Regions from separate parts of the Streptomyces sp. NPDC050674 genome, predicted to be linked through region 4. Evidence: riboswitches for the same ligand, from Rfam matches in the RefSeq annotation. Region 4 holds a riboswitch; each other region holds the start of a gene.

The links. A riboswitch is a leader RNA that binds a small molecule or an ion and turns the genes downstream of it on or off. The one in region 4 is predicted to bind cyclic di-AMP.
Positions count from the first base shown of each region.
Region 1: it holds a riboswitch for cyclic di-AMP, as region 4 does, so the genes downstream of both, AB0I06_RS28760 (M23 family metallopeptidase) here and AB0I06_RS02040 (peptidoglycan DD-metalloendopeptidase family protein) in region 4, are expected to answer to the same signal.
Region 2: it holds a riboswitch for cyclic di-AMP, as region 4 does, so the genes downstream of both, AB0I06_RS11405 (NlpC/P60 family protein) here and AB0I06_RS02040 (peptidoglycan DD-metalloendopeptidase family protein) in region 4, are expected to answer to the same signal.
Region 3: it holds a riboswitch for cyclic di-AMP, as region 4 does, so the genes downstream of both, AB0I06_RS16115 (transglycosylase family protein) here and AB0I06_RS02040 (peptidoglycan DD-metalloendopeptidase family protein) in region 4, are expected to answer to the same signal.

Region 1 covers NZ_JBFAIG010000020.1:112,266-115,992, forward strand. Annotated here, with positions in the region: gene AB0I06_RS28750 (pitrilysin family protein) at 1-592, shown strand, start outside; gene AB0I06_RS28755 (pitrilysin family protein) at 589-1,977, shown strand; cyclic di-AMP (ydaO/yuaA leader) riboswitch at 2,168-2,332, shown strand; gene AB0I06_RS28760 (M23 family metallopeptidase) at 2,345-3,133, shown strand; gene AB0I06_RS28765 (GntR family transcriptional regulator) at 3,322-3,727, shown strand, end outside.
Region 2 covers NZ_JBFAIG010000005.1:235,747-239,473, forward strand. Annotated here, with positions in the region: gene pcrA (DNA helicase PcrA) at 1-1,800, opposite strand, end outside; cyclic di-AMP (ydaO/yuaA leader) riboswitch at 2,126-2,299, shown strand; gene AB0I06_RS11405 (NlpC/P60 family protein) at 2,307-3,485, shown strand; gene AB0I06_RS11410 (hypothetical protein) at 3,563-3,727, shown strand, end outside.
Region 3 covers NZ_JBFAIG010000008.1:231,818-235,544, reverse strand. Annotated here, with positions in the region: gene eno (phosphopyruvate hydratase) at 1-729, opposite strand, end outside; gene AB0I06_RS16115 (transglycosylase family protein) at 993-1,700, opposite strand; cyclic di-AMP (ydaO/yuaA leader) riboswitch at 1,705-1,871, opposite strand; gene AB0I06_RS16110 (transglycosylase family protein) at 2,100-3,059, opposite strand; gene AB0I06_RS16105 (cytochrome P450) at 3,180-3,727, opposite strand, start outside.
Region 4 covers NZ_JBFAIG010000001.1:490,353-494,079, forward strand. Annotated here, with positions in the region: gene AB0I06_RS02035 (DUF6250 domain-containing protein) at 1-506, opposite strand, end outside; gene AB0I06_RS02040 (peptidoglycan DD-metalloendopeptidase family protein) at 696-1,610, opposite strand; cyclic di-AMP (ydaO/yuaA leader) riboswitch at 1,615-1,776, opposite strand; gene AB0I06_RS02045 (alpha-galactosidase) at 2,088-3,727, opposite strand, start outside.

The DNA.
Region 1 (3,727 bases), on a different contig from region 4:
GCGTGCGCTGATGGCCGCCTACCGGCTGCCGCACGACGGCACGCGCGAATGCGACGCGGCCGACCTGGCCCTCACCGTCCTCGGCGGCGGCGAGTCCTCCCGCCTCTACAACCGCCTGGTGCGGCGCGACCGTACGGCCGTGGCGGCCGGATTCGGCCTGCTGCGGCTCGCCGGGGCGCCCTCCCTGGGGTGGCTGGACGTGAAGACGTCCGGTGACGTGGAGGTCCCGGTCATCGAGAGCGCCATCGACGAGGAGCTCGCCCGGTTCGCCGAGGAGGGCCCCACGGCCGAGGAGATGGAGCGCGCCCAGGCCCAGTTGGAGCGCGAGTGGCTGGACCGCCTCGGCACGGTCGCGGGCCGCGCCGACGAACTGTGCCGGTACACCGTGCTGTTCGGCGACCCGCAGCTCGCCCTGACCGCCGTCAACCGCGTCCTGGAGATCACGGCGGAGGAGGTCCAGGAGGCCGCCAAGGCCCGCCTGCGCCCCGACAACCGCGCGGTGCTCGTCTACGAGCCCGTCGCCGACGAGACCGACGAGACCGACGACACCGCAGCCGCGGCCGGCGACGAGAACGAGGAGGCGGCCAAGTGACCGAGCTCGCCACGATGGACTTCCACCCCCGGCCGCAGGCGGGCGAGGCGCGCCCCTGGGCCTTCCCGGCCCCCGAGCGCGGCACGCTCGGCAACGGCCTGACGGTGCTGCGCTGCCACCGCCCCGGTCAGCAGGTCGTCGCGGTGGAGGTGCTGCTGGACGCCCCCCTGGACGCCGAGCCGGCCGGCCTCGACGGTGTGGCCACGATCATGGCCCGGGCCTTCTCCGAGGGCACCGACAAGCACTCCGCCGAGGACTTCGCCGCCGAGCTGGAGCGCGCCGGAGCCACCCTCGACGCCCACGCCGACCACCCGGGCGTCCGGCTCAGCCTGGAGGTGCCCGCCTCCCGGCTCGCCAAGGGACTGAACCTGATCGCCGACGCCCTGAGGGCGCCCGCGTTCGCCGACAGCGAGGTCGAGCGGCTGGTCCGCAACCGCCTCGACGAGATCCCGCACGAGCTGGCCAACCCCTCCCGCCGCGCCGCCAAGGAGCTCTCCAGGGAGCTGTTCCCGGCGGGCTCGCGCATGTCGCGGCCCCGGCAGGGCACCGAGGAGACGGTCGCGACGATCGACTCCGCGGCCGTGCGCGGCTTCTACGAGAAGCACGTCCGCCCCGCCACGGCCACCGTGGTGGTCGTCGGCGACCTGACCGGCATCGACCTCGACGCCCTGCTCGGGGAGACCCTGGGCGCCTGGACGGGCTCCTCGGCCGAGCCGCGCCCGGTGCCGCCGGTGACCGCCGACGACACCGGCCGGGTCGTCATCGTGGACCGCCCGGGCGCCGTCCAGACGCAGTTGCTGATCGGCCGTGTCGGCCCGGACCGGCACGACCGCGTGTGGCCCGCGCAGGTGCTCGGCACGTACTGCCTGGGCGGCACCCTCACCTCCCGCCTGGACCGCGTCCTGCGCGAGGAGAAGGGCTACACCTACGGCGTGCGGGCGTTCGGCCAGGTCCTCAGGTCCGCGCCGGACGGCACCGGTGCCGCGATGCTCGCCATCAGCGGTTCCGTGGACACGCCCAACACCGGCCCCGCCCTGGAGGACCTCTGGACGGTGCTGCGCACCCTCTCCGCCGAGGGGCTGACCGACGCCGAGCGGGACGTCGCCGTGCAGAACCTGGTCGGCGTGGCGCCGCTGAAGTACGAGACGGCGGCGGCCGTCGCGAGCACGCTGGCCGACCAGGTCGAGCAGCACCTGCCCGACGACTACCAGGCCACCCTGTACCGGCAGCTCGCGGCCACCGGCACCGTGGAGGCCACCGCGGCGGCCGTGAGCGCCTTCCCGGTGGACCGTCTGGTGACCGTTCTCGTCGGTGACGCGGCGCAGATCAAGGCACCCGTCGAGGCCCTCGGCATCGGCGAAGTCACCGTCGTCGCCGCCGAGTAGCGGCACGCGCTCAGGGGCCCTGGTCGTCTTCGAAGGCACCAGGGCCCCTTTATGCCCGAATTGATACGGAGGTTGCCTGTCTGCCCTGTGGGATGCGCTACAAAAGCCGGGATTCATTTGGGAATTGAAAGTGACGCCGCTTAGCGTCATCCGGGCTGTTCGTCAGGCAGTGCGCCGCACCCGCGGCACCGGACAGTCATCGCCGAGTCCCCGTACGGCGCGAGCCAGGGGAGCCGGGGACCCATCGCAGTCCCTGGGGTGAATCGGACGCCCGCGCCCGTGGCGAGGGAGTCCGTAGGAGACCTTCCTGCTCCGAACCCGTCAGCTAACCCGGTAGGCGAGAGGGAAGGAAAGGACCAGCCACTTCATGGCGTTCACTCGCGCCACCGGCAAGCACCGTCGTCCCAGCAGGATCCAGCGCGGCACCGCCCGCGCGGCGGGCGTCGCGGCCCTCGCCACCACCGGCGTGATCGGCACCGTGGCGGCCCCCGCTGCCTTCGCCGCCGAGCCCACCGCCGAGCAGACGGGTCTCACCCCGGTCGTCACCATGGGCGACACCGTGGCCCAGCAGATCGACGCCCAGGCCATCGCGCAGCAGCAGGCCGCCGACGAGGCCGCCGCCAAGCAGAAGGCCGAGGAGGCCGCCCGCAAGCGTGCCGCCGAGGCCGCCCAGGAGGCCAAGGAAGCCGCCGAGAAGGCCCGCGAGGCCAAGGAGCGCGCCGCCCGCGAGGCCGAGCGCAAGCGCCTCAACGCCTTCGTGGCCCCGATCTCCGGCTCGTACGTCTCCACCGGCTACAAGGCGAGCAGCGGCCTGTGGTCCTCCGGCAGCCACACCGGCGTCGACTTCCACGCCGCCACCGGCACCTCCGTCCACGCGGTCGGCGCGGGCACCGTCGTCGAGGCCGGCTGGGGCGGCTCCTACGGCAACCAGATCGTGATCAAGATGCACGACGGGACGTACACGCAGTACGGCCACCTGTCCTCCATCGGCGTCTCGGTCGGCCAGCAGGTCACCCCGGGCCAGCAGATCGGCCTGTCCGGCGCGACCGGCAACGTCACCGGTCCGCACCTGCACTTCGAGGCCCGCACGAGCCCCGAGTACGGCTCGGACATCGACCCGGTCGCCTACCTGCGCTCGCACGGCGTGAACGTCTGACCGGCACCTCGTCGCTCTCCCCGAAGCCCCGGCTCCCCGAGCCGGGGCTTTCGGCGTTCACGGCGGCGGAGTGTCCAAAAAATATTCATGGATTCCCGCTTGCCGTCGGAAATTCCGGCTCATTGCAATAGAGTCACGGAACACGCGCCGCTCGCCGGCGTTTCACGGGGATTAAGCGGAGGTCGGTCATGCGTATTCCCGCGCACTCGGTGTGCACGGCCATCCGGGACGACATCGTCGCCGGTGTCCACGCGCGCGGCAGCCGGCTCACCGAAGAACTCCTCGCGCGCCGCTACGGCGTCTCGCGGGTCCCCGTGCGGGAGGCGCTGCGCACCCTGGAGGCCGAGGGCTTCGTGGTGACCCGGCGGCACGCGGGCGCGTGCGTGGCCGAACCCACCGAGCAGGAGGCCGCCGACCTGCTGGAGATGCGGCTGCTGCTGGAGCCGCTCGGCGCCGCACGGGCCGCCCAGCGCCGCACCGAGGGGCATCTGAAGGTCCTGCGGGGGCTGGTCAGGCTGGGCCAGGAGCGGGCCCGCCGGGGCAACAGCGACGACCTGCGTTCCTTGGGCGGCTGGTTCCACGAGACGCTCGCCC
Region 2 (3,727 bases), on a different contig from region 4:
TTCCTGGAGGTTCTCGATCCGGGTCTCGTCCTGCGGGTCGGTGGAGGCCTGGAGCTCGGCGAGGTAGCCGGTGCGTTCCAGGACGGCCTCCAGCACCGTGGCCGGTCCGGCGCCGGACTCGACGATGGTGCGCAGGTCCTCCATCAGGGTGTTGAACCGCTTGACGGCGTTGGTGGAGCGCGCGGCCATGCCGTACGCCTCGTCGACGCGCTTGAGCGCCTGCGGGAAGCTGATCTTCTCGCGCTGGGACAGGGCGTCGATCATCGCCTCGGCGCGGTCACCGATGCCCCGCTTGGGGACGTTGAGGATCCGGCGCAGCGGCACCGAGTCCTCGGGGTTGGCCAGCACGCGCAGGTAGGCCAGGACGTCCCGGACCTCCTTGCGCTCGTAGAAGCGGACGCCGCCGACGACCTTGTAGGGCAGGCCGACGCGGATGAAGACCTCTTCGAAGACACGGGACTGGGCGTTGGTGCGGTAGAAGACGGCGACGTCGCCGGCCTTGGCCTCGCCCGCGTCCGTGAGGCGGTCTATCTCGTCGGCGACGAACTGGGCCTCGTCGTGCTCGGTGTCGGCGACGTAGCCGGTGATCCGGGCACCGGCGCCCGCGTTGGTCCACAGGTTCTTGGGACGGCGGGACTCGTTGCGCTCGATGACCGCGTTGGCCGCGCTGAGGATGGTCTGCGTGGAGCGGTAGTTCTGCTCGAGCAGGATCGTCGTGGCGTCCGGGTAGTCCTCCTCGAACTGGAGGATGTTGCGGATCGTCGCGCCGCGGAAGGCGTAGATCGACTGGTCGGCGTCGCCCACCACGCACAGCTCGGCGGGCGGGACCTCGGCCTCGGGCGGTACGTCGACCGGGTGCTCAGCGGTGCCGACGAGCTCGCGGACCAGGGCGTACTGGGCGTGGTTGGTGTCCTGGTACTCGTCGACCAGGACGTGCCGGAAGCGGCGGCGGTAGTGCTCGGCGACGTCCGGGAAGGCGCGCAGCAGGTTGACCGTCGTCATGATCAGGTCGTCGAAGTCGAGTGCGTTCGCCTCGCGCAGCCGCGACTGGTACATCGCGTAGGCCTGGGCGAGGGTCTTCTCGAACCCTCCCCCAGACTCCGTCTGGGAGGTGCCCCCAGTGGCCTGGGCGGCGAAGTCCTCCTCGTCGATCAGCTCGTTCTTCAGGTTGCTGATCTTGGCGCTGAAGGACTTCGGCGGGAAGCGCTTGGGGTCGAGGTCCAGGTCGCGGCAGACCAGGGCCATCAGCCGCTTGGAGTCGGCGGCGTCGTAGATCGAGAACGACGAGGTGAAGCCGAGCCTCTTGCTCTCGCGCCGGAGGATGCGCACGCACGCGCTGTGGAAGGTCATGACCCACATGGCGTTCGCGCGCGGGCCGACCAGTTGCTCGACGCGCTCCTTCATCTCACCGGCGGCCTTGTTGGTGAAGGTGATCGCGAGGATCTGGCCGGGGTGCACGTCCCGCTCGGCGAGCAGGTGGGCGATGCGGTGCGTGAGCACACGGGTCTTGCCGGAGCCTGCGCCGGCCACGATGAGCAGCGGGGAGCCGGAATGGACGACGGCGGCGCGCTGGTTGTCGTTCAGCCCCTCCAGGAGGGTGGCGGTGTCCACCACCGGGCGGGGGGCGCCGTCCCGGTAGTAGGGGTCGTGGTCCGGCGGCGCGTCGAACTTCCCGCCGAACAGATCGTCCGGGATCGACTCCGGAACGTGATCGTCCTCGGGCGGCGGCGGGGGCTCGTCCGCGGGGCCCCGCCGGGCCTGGAGGTCCGCCAGGAAGCTGTCGTCAAAGAGGCTGCTCATCGCTCTCCGAGTCTAGGGCGCCCCACTGACAGCACGCCGCCGCCCCGAGAACATCGCCGGAACCTCGCCGCGCACCCGGCCGCGGATCGACCGTCCGGCGGCGCATTGTCGCCCTCCATGACCGGCCGGTGACGGCCTGCTACACCCTCCTCATTCGTGGACATGTCGTGATCAACCGCCCCGGATCGTTCACTCTCCGCAACGCTCATGAGTAAGGTCACGAAAATGTATCGGGCATATCACCCATCAACCTTCACAAGGGCCACACGAATTGGCTACGGTGCGATCAGGCCGCATGACCCCCACCGGCGAACGTCGCCGGGCCGCGCGGCCTCCGCCGAGTCCGGTGTGCCGCAGCGGCAGCCGGAGCCGGGGACCCAACCGTGAACCTGGGGTGAATCGGCCCGACTCCCTGTGCGGAGAAGGCCGTAGGGCAACCCTTCCGAACCATCCGCCCGAACCCGACAGCTAACCCGGTAGGCGGAACGTGGAAGGAGTCGCCTCCCTTGGCGTCGCACCGCAAGTCGCGTCCTACGGGTACGCGCGTGGCAGGCATACGGACCCCCGCCCTCGCAACGGCGGCCCTCACCTCCGTGGCCCTGCTGTCCCAGTCGGCCAACGCCACCCCCGAGGCCGACGACAAGCCCAGCCTGGAGGACGTCGAGAAGAAGGTCGGCGACCTGTACCGCCAGGCCGAGTCGGCCACCGAGAAGTACAACGCGGCCAAGGAGAAGACCTCGAAGCAGCGCAAGCGCGTCGACACCCTCCTGGACGACGTCGCCCAGCGCACCCAGAAGCTCAACGAGGCGCGTGAGGAGCTGGGTTCCTTCGCCTCCGCCCAGTACCGCACCGGCGCCGCCGCCCCGGACACGGCCACGTTCCTGCTCGCGGACACCCCGCAGGACTACTTCGACCAGACCCAGCTGATGGACCGGATGACGGGCCGTCAGAAGGTCGCGGTCGACGACTACGTCACGCAGCAGTCCGAGACGATGAAGAAGCGCCAGGAGGCGACCGAGAGCCTCGAGACGCTCACCGAGTCGCAGGGCGACCTGAAGGCAGCCAAGGCCACCGTCCAGCGCAAGCTGGCCGACGCCCGCGAGCTGATGTCCCGGCTGACCGCCGAGGAGAAGGCCCGGCTCGCGGCGATCGAGCGGGAGAAGCGGGAGGAGGCCGCCCGCAAGGCCGACGAGCTGGCCCGGCAGCAGGCCGCCCGGCAGACGGCGCAGGACCAGGCGGCGGGGCAGCGGGAGGGCGGGTCCTCCGCCTCGGGGTCCACGGGCTCCGGCTCGTCCTCCGTGACCGTCCCGGCCGACTCCTCGTACGCCACCAAGGCCGACAAGGCGCTCGCCTTCGCCCGTGCCCAGATCGGCAAGCCGTACGTGTGGGGCGCCGTCGGCCCGGGCTCCTACGACTGCTCCGGACTCACCCAGGCCGCCTGGAAGGCCGCGTCCGTCACCCTGCCGCGCACCACCTACGACCAGGTGAACGCCGGCACCACGGTCCCGCTCTCCCAGGCCCAGCCCGGTGACCTGGTGTTCTTCTACGACGACGTCACCCATGTCGGGATCTACATCGGCAACGGCATGATGATCCACGCCCCGAAGCCCGGCACGTACGTGCGCGAGGAGTCGATCTACTACGACGGCGAGTCGGCGATCCACAGCGTGGTGCGTCCGGCCTGACGGTCTTGGTCCGATTTTGAGGGGCACGCGCGCGTGCCCCTCTCCCCGCGCGCACGGCGCTGCCTAGCATCGGCGCCATGCCCGGTCTCCCCCTGTCCGCCGCCCTGTGCGCGATGTACGCGCTGACGACCGGCGCCCTGGCGGTCGGTCTCGACTCGGCGGGGTACGAGACCCTCTCCCGTGTCGCCCTCGTCCCGGCCTGCGCGGCCTGGGCCGGGGCGGTCGCGTACGCCGTGCTGCGG
Region 3 (3,727 bases), on a different contig from region 4:
GACGTCGAGCGCCAGGGCGATCTGCTCGCCGGGGGTGTACCCGGCTTCCTTGATCGCCTCGAGGATGAGGTCGAGGGCCTCGCGGTTGGAGCCGAGGTTCGGAGCGAAGCCGCCCTCGTCGCCGAGGCCGGTGGCCAGGCCCTTGGACTTCAGGACCTTCTTCAGCGTGTGGTAGACCTCGGCGCCCCAGCGCAGGGCCTCGGAGAAGGACTCCGCGCCGATCGGGGCGATCATGAACTCCTGGATGTCCACGTTGGAGTCGGCGTGCGAGCCGCCGTTCAGGATGTTCATCATCGGCACCGGCAGCAGGTGCGCGTTGGGGCCGCCCAGGTAGCGGAACAGCGGCAGGTCGCTGGCCTCGGAGGCGGCGTGGGCCACGGCGAGCGAGACGCCGAGGATGGCGTTGGCGCCGAGGGAGCCCTTGTTGTCGGTGGCGTCCAGGTCGAACATCGCCTGGTCGATCAGGCGCTGCTCGGTGGCGTCGTAGCCGACCAGCTCCGGGCCGATCTGCTCGATGACCGCGAGGACGGCCTTCTCCACACCCTTGCCGAGGTAGCGGTTCGAGTCGCCGTCGCGGAGCTCGATGGCCTCGAATGCGCCCGTGGAGGCGCCGGACGGGACGGCGGCACGACCGGTGCTGCCGTCGTCGAGGCCGACCTCGACCTCGACCGTGGGGTTGCCTCGGGAGTCCAGGATTTCCCGGGCTACGACGACGTCGATGGACGGCACGAGCATCTCCTTCTTGAATGTGACGCGGTGACGCGGGTCGCGTGGACCCGGCGGGGTGCGGGCCGTGGTGGCTCGCGACATGAGCCTAACCGGCTCCGGGCGATCGGCCACCGGGTCGCCCACCCCATGGACAGAACCGAGAGTAAATTGTTTCCGAACGGAACAAAGCCGGTTGCCGAAAAAACCCCGCCCCGGTGCGCACGGGGGATGGCGCACCGGGGCGGGGAGTCCGTGGGCCCCGGGGGGCCCGGAGGGGCCGCTGCCTACTTCAGGTGCAGCTGCTGGCCCGGGTAGATGAGGTTGGCGTCCTCGACGATGTCCTTGTTCAGCTCGAAGAGCTTCTCCCAGCCGCCCTTGACCTTCTTGTCCGCGGCGATCGAGCTGAGGGTGTCGCCCTCGACGACCTTGTACTCGCCGTCGCCCTTCTTGACCTTCTTGCCGGTCGGGGTGGTGACGGTCTTCTTGGCGGCCGGGCGGTCCTCGGAGCGGGAGGCCGGCTGCTGCTCGGTCTTGCGGGTCTCGGTGCTCTGCTGGCTCTGCTGGCTCTGCTGCTGCGTGGAGCTGCCGGAGTCGCTCGAGGAGCCGCCGCCGGTGTAGCCGGCACCCGACAGGCCCTTGCCGCAGACCGGCCAGGCACCCTTGCCCTGGCTCGCCAGGACCTTCTCGGCGACCTGGATCTGCTGGTCCTTGCTGGCCTGGTCGGCGGTCGAGGCGTACTGCGTGCCGCCGTACGCGGCCCAAGTGGAGGCGGAGAACTGCAGACCGCCGTAGTAGCCGTTGCCGGTATTGATGGACCAGTTGCCGCCGGACTCGCACTGGGCGACGGCGTCCCACTCGGAGGCGGTGGCGGCGGAGGCGTTGCCGGCCGCCATCAGCGGGGCGGCGATGGCGACACCGGTGACACCGGCGAGCGCGGCGGCGCGGGTGGCCTTGGACGGACGACGGTGCTTGCCCTTGGCGGAAAACAGCATGAATCGATCCCCTCACCGACGCCTGCGAGGTGAGCTGTCGGGTTCGGGCCGGTTGAGTTGCCCGGCCGCGTCCCTCACGGGACACGGCTTCACCCCAAGCCCTTCCGGCACAACCGGCCGGTCGGGCACCTACCTTGGGTCCCCCGCTCCTGCCTACGGCGCTTGACGCGACGACTGTTCCCGGGCGGCCGCTGGCAGGATTCGGCGTTGCGGCAGCCGGGGCTCGTGGTGACGAGCGATCACGACCGTAGACACGCGATCCGCCGAATTTCAAAGACGATCAGGGCTTCTGAGATCTATCTCTCACCGGCCTTATACGGGACATTCGGCGCGAAACATGACGTGAACTCACCCGGTTTAGGGGTGACTTCGACCGCCGTTTCCGCACTGCCCGGACGGCTACCCCTCGTCCGCTTCGACCCCTGTGGTGAGCTTCTGACCGGGGAGGATGAGGTTCGGGTCGGTACCGACCGTCTGCTCGTTGTCGTCGTAGAGGGAGTGCCATCCACCGTCGACGTCAAGGGAGTCGGCGATGGACCAGAGGCTGTCGCCGACGCCGACGATGTAGGAACCCTGGGAGGCGTCACCGCCGCGCGAGGCGTGGCGGCCCGAGGACGCGCCCTCACGGCCGCTCGCGGACGCGGAGTCCTCCTCGGCGCCGGGGCCGCGGTGACGGCCGGAGCCGGTGCCCGCCGGGGCCGAGGACGCGTCACCCTGAGGCGAGTTGGCGGACTCACCGCCCTCACCGGAGCCGGAGCTGCCGGACTTCTCGCCCCGCTCCTGCTTCTCGTCCCGCTCCTGGGAGGTGGAATCGGACGACTTGTCGGACTTGCTGGTTTCGTCCTTCTCGGTCGACCGTGCGTCGGGCGACGACGACGGGCTCGAGGACGGCTCCGGAGAAGGGGACGCGTCAGGGCCGTCGAGCAGACCGGGTGAGTCCACCTCACCGGATGCCCCGGACGAGCCGGACGTGTCCGACCCCTTGCCCTGCTCGAGGCCCGAGAGCAGTCCGCAGGTGCGCCACGCGCCGACCCCCTGGTCGGCGAGGACTCTCTCGGCCACGGATATCTGCTGGGAGCGACTGGCCAGGTCGGCACTCGCGGCGTAGTCGAGACCGCCGTACTTCTCCCAGTCCTCCTGGGACAACTGCAGGCCGCCGTAATAGCCGTTGCCGCTGTTCTGGCTCCACGCGCCGCCGGTCTCGCAGTCCGCGACCCGGTCCCAGGTCGTGCCGTCGGCCGCGCTGGCGCCGGAGGCCCCGAGGAGGGGGATCGCGATGGCGGAGCCGGTCACTCCGGCCGCCACGAGGAGAGCCGGAGCCTGACGGGGGCGGCGGTGCCGACCGTTCCCGGAGAGCATACGGAGACCTTTCGCGAGACAGCAGTGACCGGCGGCCGGAATCCCGGGCCGCATTGATGGGTGAACGTATCGGCAGACGATCACTTGTCACAAGTTCATGCCGCGCAGATCACGTGAAGATCACAGCTCTGATGTTTCGTCACGTCCGGCCGGTGCGAACTCCACCGGCAGCGTGCGCAGCCCCCGCATGATGAGGCCGCCGCGCCACCGCAGCTCGGCCGGGTCCGCCGCCAGCCGGAGGTCCGGGAGGCGGGTGAGGAGGGTGGCGAGCGCGGTCTGGCCCTCCAGGCGGGCGAGCGGGGCACCGAGGCAGTAGTGGATGCCGTGGCCGTACCCGAGGTGCTGGTTGTCGCGGCGGGCGAGGTCCAGCGCGTCCGGGTCGGCGAACCGCTCCGGGTCCCGGTCCGCGGCGGCCAGGACGACGAGGACGGGATCGCCGGCCTCGACGCGCTGCCCGCCGAGCGTGAGGGGCTGCGTGGCGAAGCGCCAGGTGGCGAGCTCGACCGGGCCGTCGTAGCGCAGCAGTTCCTCGACGCCCGTCTCCAGCAGGCCCGTTTCCCCGGCGGCGAGGGACGCCTGGAGGCGGGCGCGTTCCCCGGGGTGGGTGAGCAGGGCGTAGGTGCCGTTGCCGATCAGGTTCACCGTGGTCTCGAAACCGGCGAACAGCA
Region 4 (3,727 bases):
TCGGTGCAGTCGAGGACCAGGGGCCGCACGCCGGGCTGGCCGACGTAACGGCGCAGCCGGGTCGTGGTGTTGTAGTTGGCGCCGTAGCCCGCGTAGTAGGTCGTGAGGTGGTCGTACTCGTCGAGGGCGCCGCCGCGCGGAGTCGCGAAGAGGTCGCCCGGAGAGCGGACGTCGGTCGCGTTCCAGAAGTTGTTGAGGTCCGAGACCCGGTCGTTGGCCCCGCCCTCGGAGACCGGGGTGGCGGTGTACTCCAGCAGGTACGGCCCTTCGAGTCGCCGCCTGAACCACACGGTGGCACCGCTCGGCACGTCGATCTCCAGGACGCCGCGGGAGGCGGTGACGGTGCCGCCGTCCTGGAGTTCGGTCGCCCACTGCCCGAGGCCGTGGCAGAAGTCGTCGCGGGCGACGAGGCGGCGGGGCGCGGCGTGCGCGGGCGCCGTCGGCGAGAGGACCGCGTACGCGGCTCCGGCGGCCAGGGCTGCGAACGCTCTGCGGGTGGTCGGCACGGGACACAGCTCCTCGGGATCCGCCGGGAAGGCTCTGGAAAGCGCTTGCACTCCGGACGGGATCACTCTGTCCCAACTGCCGCCGCCTGTCGATCCCTTGATGCGCCATCGGCCGCACACGCCGAAGGCCGGACCCGGGGTCGGGGTCCGGCCTTCACAGGCGTGTCAGGCGGGTGGTCGTGCGGTCGGTCAGCCGACGGAGACGCCGTGCGAGCGCAGGTAGGCGACCGGGTCCACGTCCGAGCCGTAGTCCGGCGTGGTGCGGATCTCGAAGTGCAGGTGCGGTCCGGTCACGTTGCCGGTCGCACCCGACAGGCCGACCTGCTGCCCGGCGGTCACGGTCTGGCCGGCCGAGACGGACAGCTGGGACAGGTGGGCGTACTGGGCGTAGAAGCCGTCGGCGAGCTTGATGACGACCTGGTTGCCGTAGGCGCCGCCCCAGCCGGCGGAGACGACCGTGCCCGCGCCGACGGCCTTGAGGGAGGTGCCGGTCGGGACGACGAAGTCGACACCGGTGTGGTAGCCGCTGGACCACATGCTGCCGGACATGTGGTACGGGGTGCCGATGGTGGCGCCGTTCACCGGGAGGGTGTAGCCGCTGGAGTTGCTCTGCGCGGCGGGCTCGGCGGCGGCCGGCTTGGCGGCGGTCTCCGCCTTCGGTGCCGGGTCGGCGGCGGACTGCTCGGGGGCCGAGGCCTTGGGCGTCGAAGGGGCGGACGGCTTCGGCGCGCTCGCCGCCTTCTTGCCGATCGACAGCTTCAGGCCCGGGTGGATCAGCGACGGGTCGGAACCGACGGCGTCACGGTTGTCGGCGTAGAGCTTCTTCCAGCCGCCGCTGACGTGCTGGTCGGCCGCGATCTTCGCGAGGTAGTCGCCGGCCTTCACGGTGTAGACGCGGGAGCCGGTGGCGTTTTCGGCGGCCTTCTTCTCAGCGGCCGGGGCCGACTGGACGGCCTTTTCCGGAGCCGACTGCGGGGTGGCGGCGTGGGCGCCGGCGGCCCCCATGAGCGGGAGGGCGAGGGCGGCCCCGCCGGTTCCGGCGACGGCGATGGAGCGGGTGAAACGCTGGGTCTTGGGGCGGCGGTGCTTACCCTTCGCGGGCATGGCGAATTCCTCTCCGTCGCCTGCGAGGTGAGCTGTCGGGTGCGAGCTGGAGATGCCCGGCCGCGCCGAGGCGTGGCTTAACCCCAAGCCGTTCCGGGAACCGGAACAGGCGTCTTACCTGTGGGTCCCCCGCTCCTGCCGTACGTCGGGTCAGTGTGTGCGGGCTCCGGGCGGCGGCAGGATTAGGCGTCCGTCCGGATTGGTGTGGAACGTAAGCGACCAAGACGCAATAGGACAAGCTTGCGGTTGCCCGCGACGGTGCTCCCCTCACCGCGCCGACACATTCCGCCGTCACCGAGCGTGGATTACCGATCTCCCGCTTTGCTCAATAACCCTGCGCATTGCCGGAATTACGTGAACATGGCGACAACACATCGTCACGAATATGACGATGGTCACGCGCCCCGACCTCATCTCCTTTACGATCGGGGCACGTTATCCCCTTAACTACCTAAGCGCCCTATTCGGACAGAAGGGCTACTTCCGCTTAAGGCGGACGACGGTGGCGTCGAGATCCCCGCCCAGGCCGACCCGGAGTCCGTGATGGAGCAGCAGGGCACCTCGGTGAACTTCGCCCGTTTCGAGGCATTCGTACTCCGCTGCCGGATCGAGGCCGCGCAGCCGGAGTGCCGGGACGGGCTCGCCGTAGCGCTGCGCCTGGAGCCAGGCGAGCACGACGGTCTCCTCGCCGAGGACGTACTGCACGGCGCTCAGTCCGCCCTCCGGGGGGCGCAGCCGGTACAGGTCGCCGCGTTGCACCACGGGCCGGATCTCCTTGTAGAGCCCGACCCACTCCGCCGCCTCGGCCAGCTCCTCGGCCGTCCACTTCGTGAGGTCGCCGCCGACCCCGAGCACCCCGGCCATGGCACTGACGAACCGGAACCGCAGCGAGCTGGCCCGGTGGTTGAGCATGGCGTTCGGACTGTCGGTGACCCAGGCGGCCATGACCCGGGGCGGATGGATCTGGCTGAAGCCGTGCTGGATGGCGAGCCGGTCCAGGGGGTCGGTGTTGTCGGAGGTCCACACCTGGTCCGTGCGGCCCAGCACGCCGAGGTCGATCCGGCCGCCGCCACCCGAGCAGGACTCGAAGGCCACACCCGGGTGGGCGGCCCGCAGCCGGTCCAGCAGGGCGTACAGGCCGCGCACGTGGTCGACCCACAGCCGCTGCGGGTAGGGGTCGTCGGGCCAGCCGGCATCGGTGAAGCAGCGGTTGAAGTCCCACTTCACGTAGTCGATCGGCGCGCTGGAGAGGAGCCCGTCGAGCTGCTCCCACAGGTACTCCCGGACATCCTCTCGCGCGAGGTTGAGGACGAGCTGATTGCGGAACTCCGTCCGCTTTCGCCCTGTTTGGTACTGCACCCAGTCGGGGTGCGCGCGGTACAGATCGCTGTCCGGGTTGACCATCTCGGGCTCGACCCAGATGCCGAACCGCATGCCGAGTCCGCGCACATGATCGGCGAGCGGCTTCAGCCCGCCCGGGAAGCGGTCGGGGTTGGGAGTCCAGTCGCCGAGCCCGGCCCGGTCACTGGTGCGCGCCCCGAACCAGCCGTCGTCGACCACGAACAGCTCGACGCCCATGGCGGCGGCCCGCTCGGCGAGCGCCCGCTGCTGCTCCTCGGAGATGTCGAACTCGGTGGCCTCCCAGGAGTTGAACAGCACCGGCCGGTCCTGCCCGGCGTCCGGGATCACATAGGCGCGCTGGTAGGCGTGCCAGGCCCGGCTCGCCCCGCCGAAACCACCGTCGCTCCAGAGGCCGGCGAAGACGGGGGTGGTGTACGACTCACCCGCGTCCAGCGTCAGCAGGCCCGAGTCGTCGTAGCCGGCGCCGCCGGTGATCTGCACGCGCGCGTCGGGGAGCTGGGCCACGGCGATCCGCCAGGAGCCGGACCAGCCGAGGGCGCAGCCGTACACCTCGCCGTGCTCCTCGGTGGCGTCGGTGTCGAGGGCGACCCAGGGCAGGTGCTGGTGGGAGGTGTGGCCGCGGCGGCTGCCGATGACCTTCTCGCCGTGGGTGAGGGCCGAGCGCGTCAGCCGGGACTCGGCACCCCATCGGCCGTGCAGCTGGGAGAGCCGCCAGGCGTCACGGTCGGGCAGCGTCCAGGTCGCGGAGTCGGCGC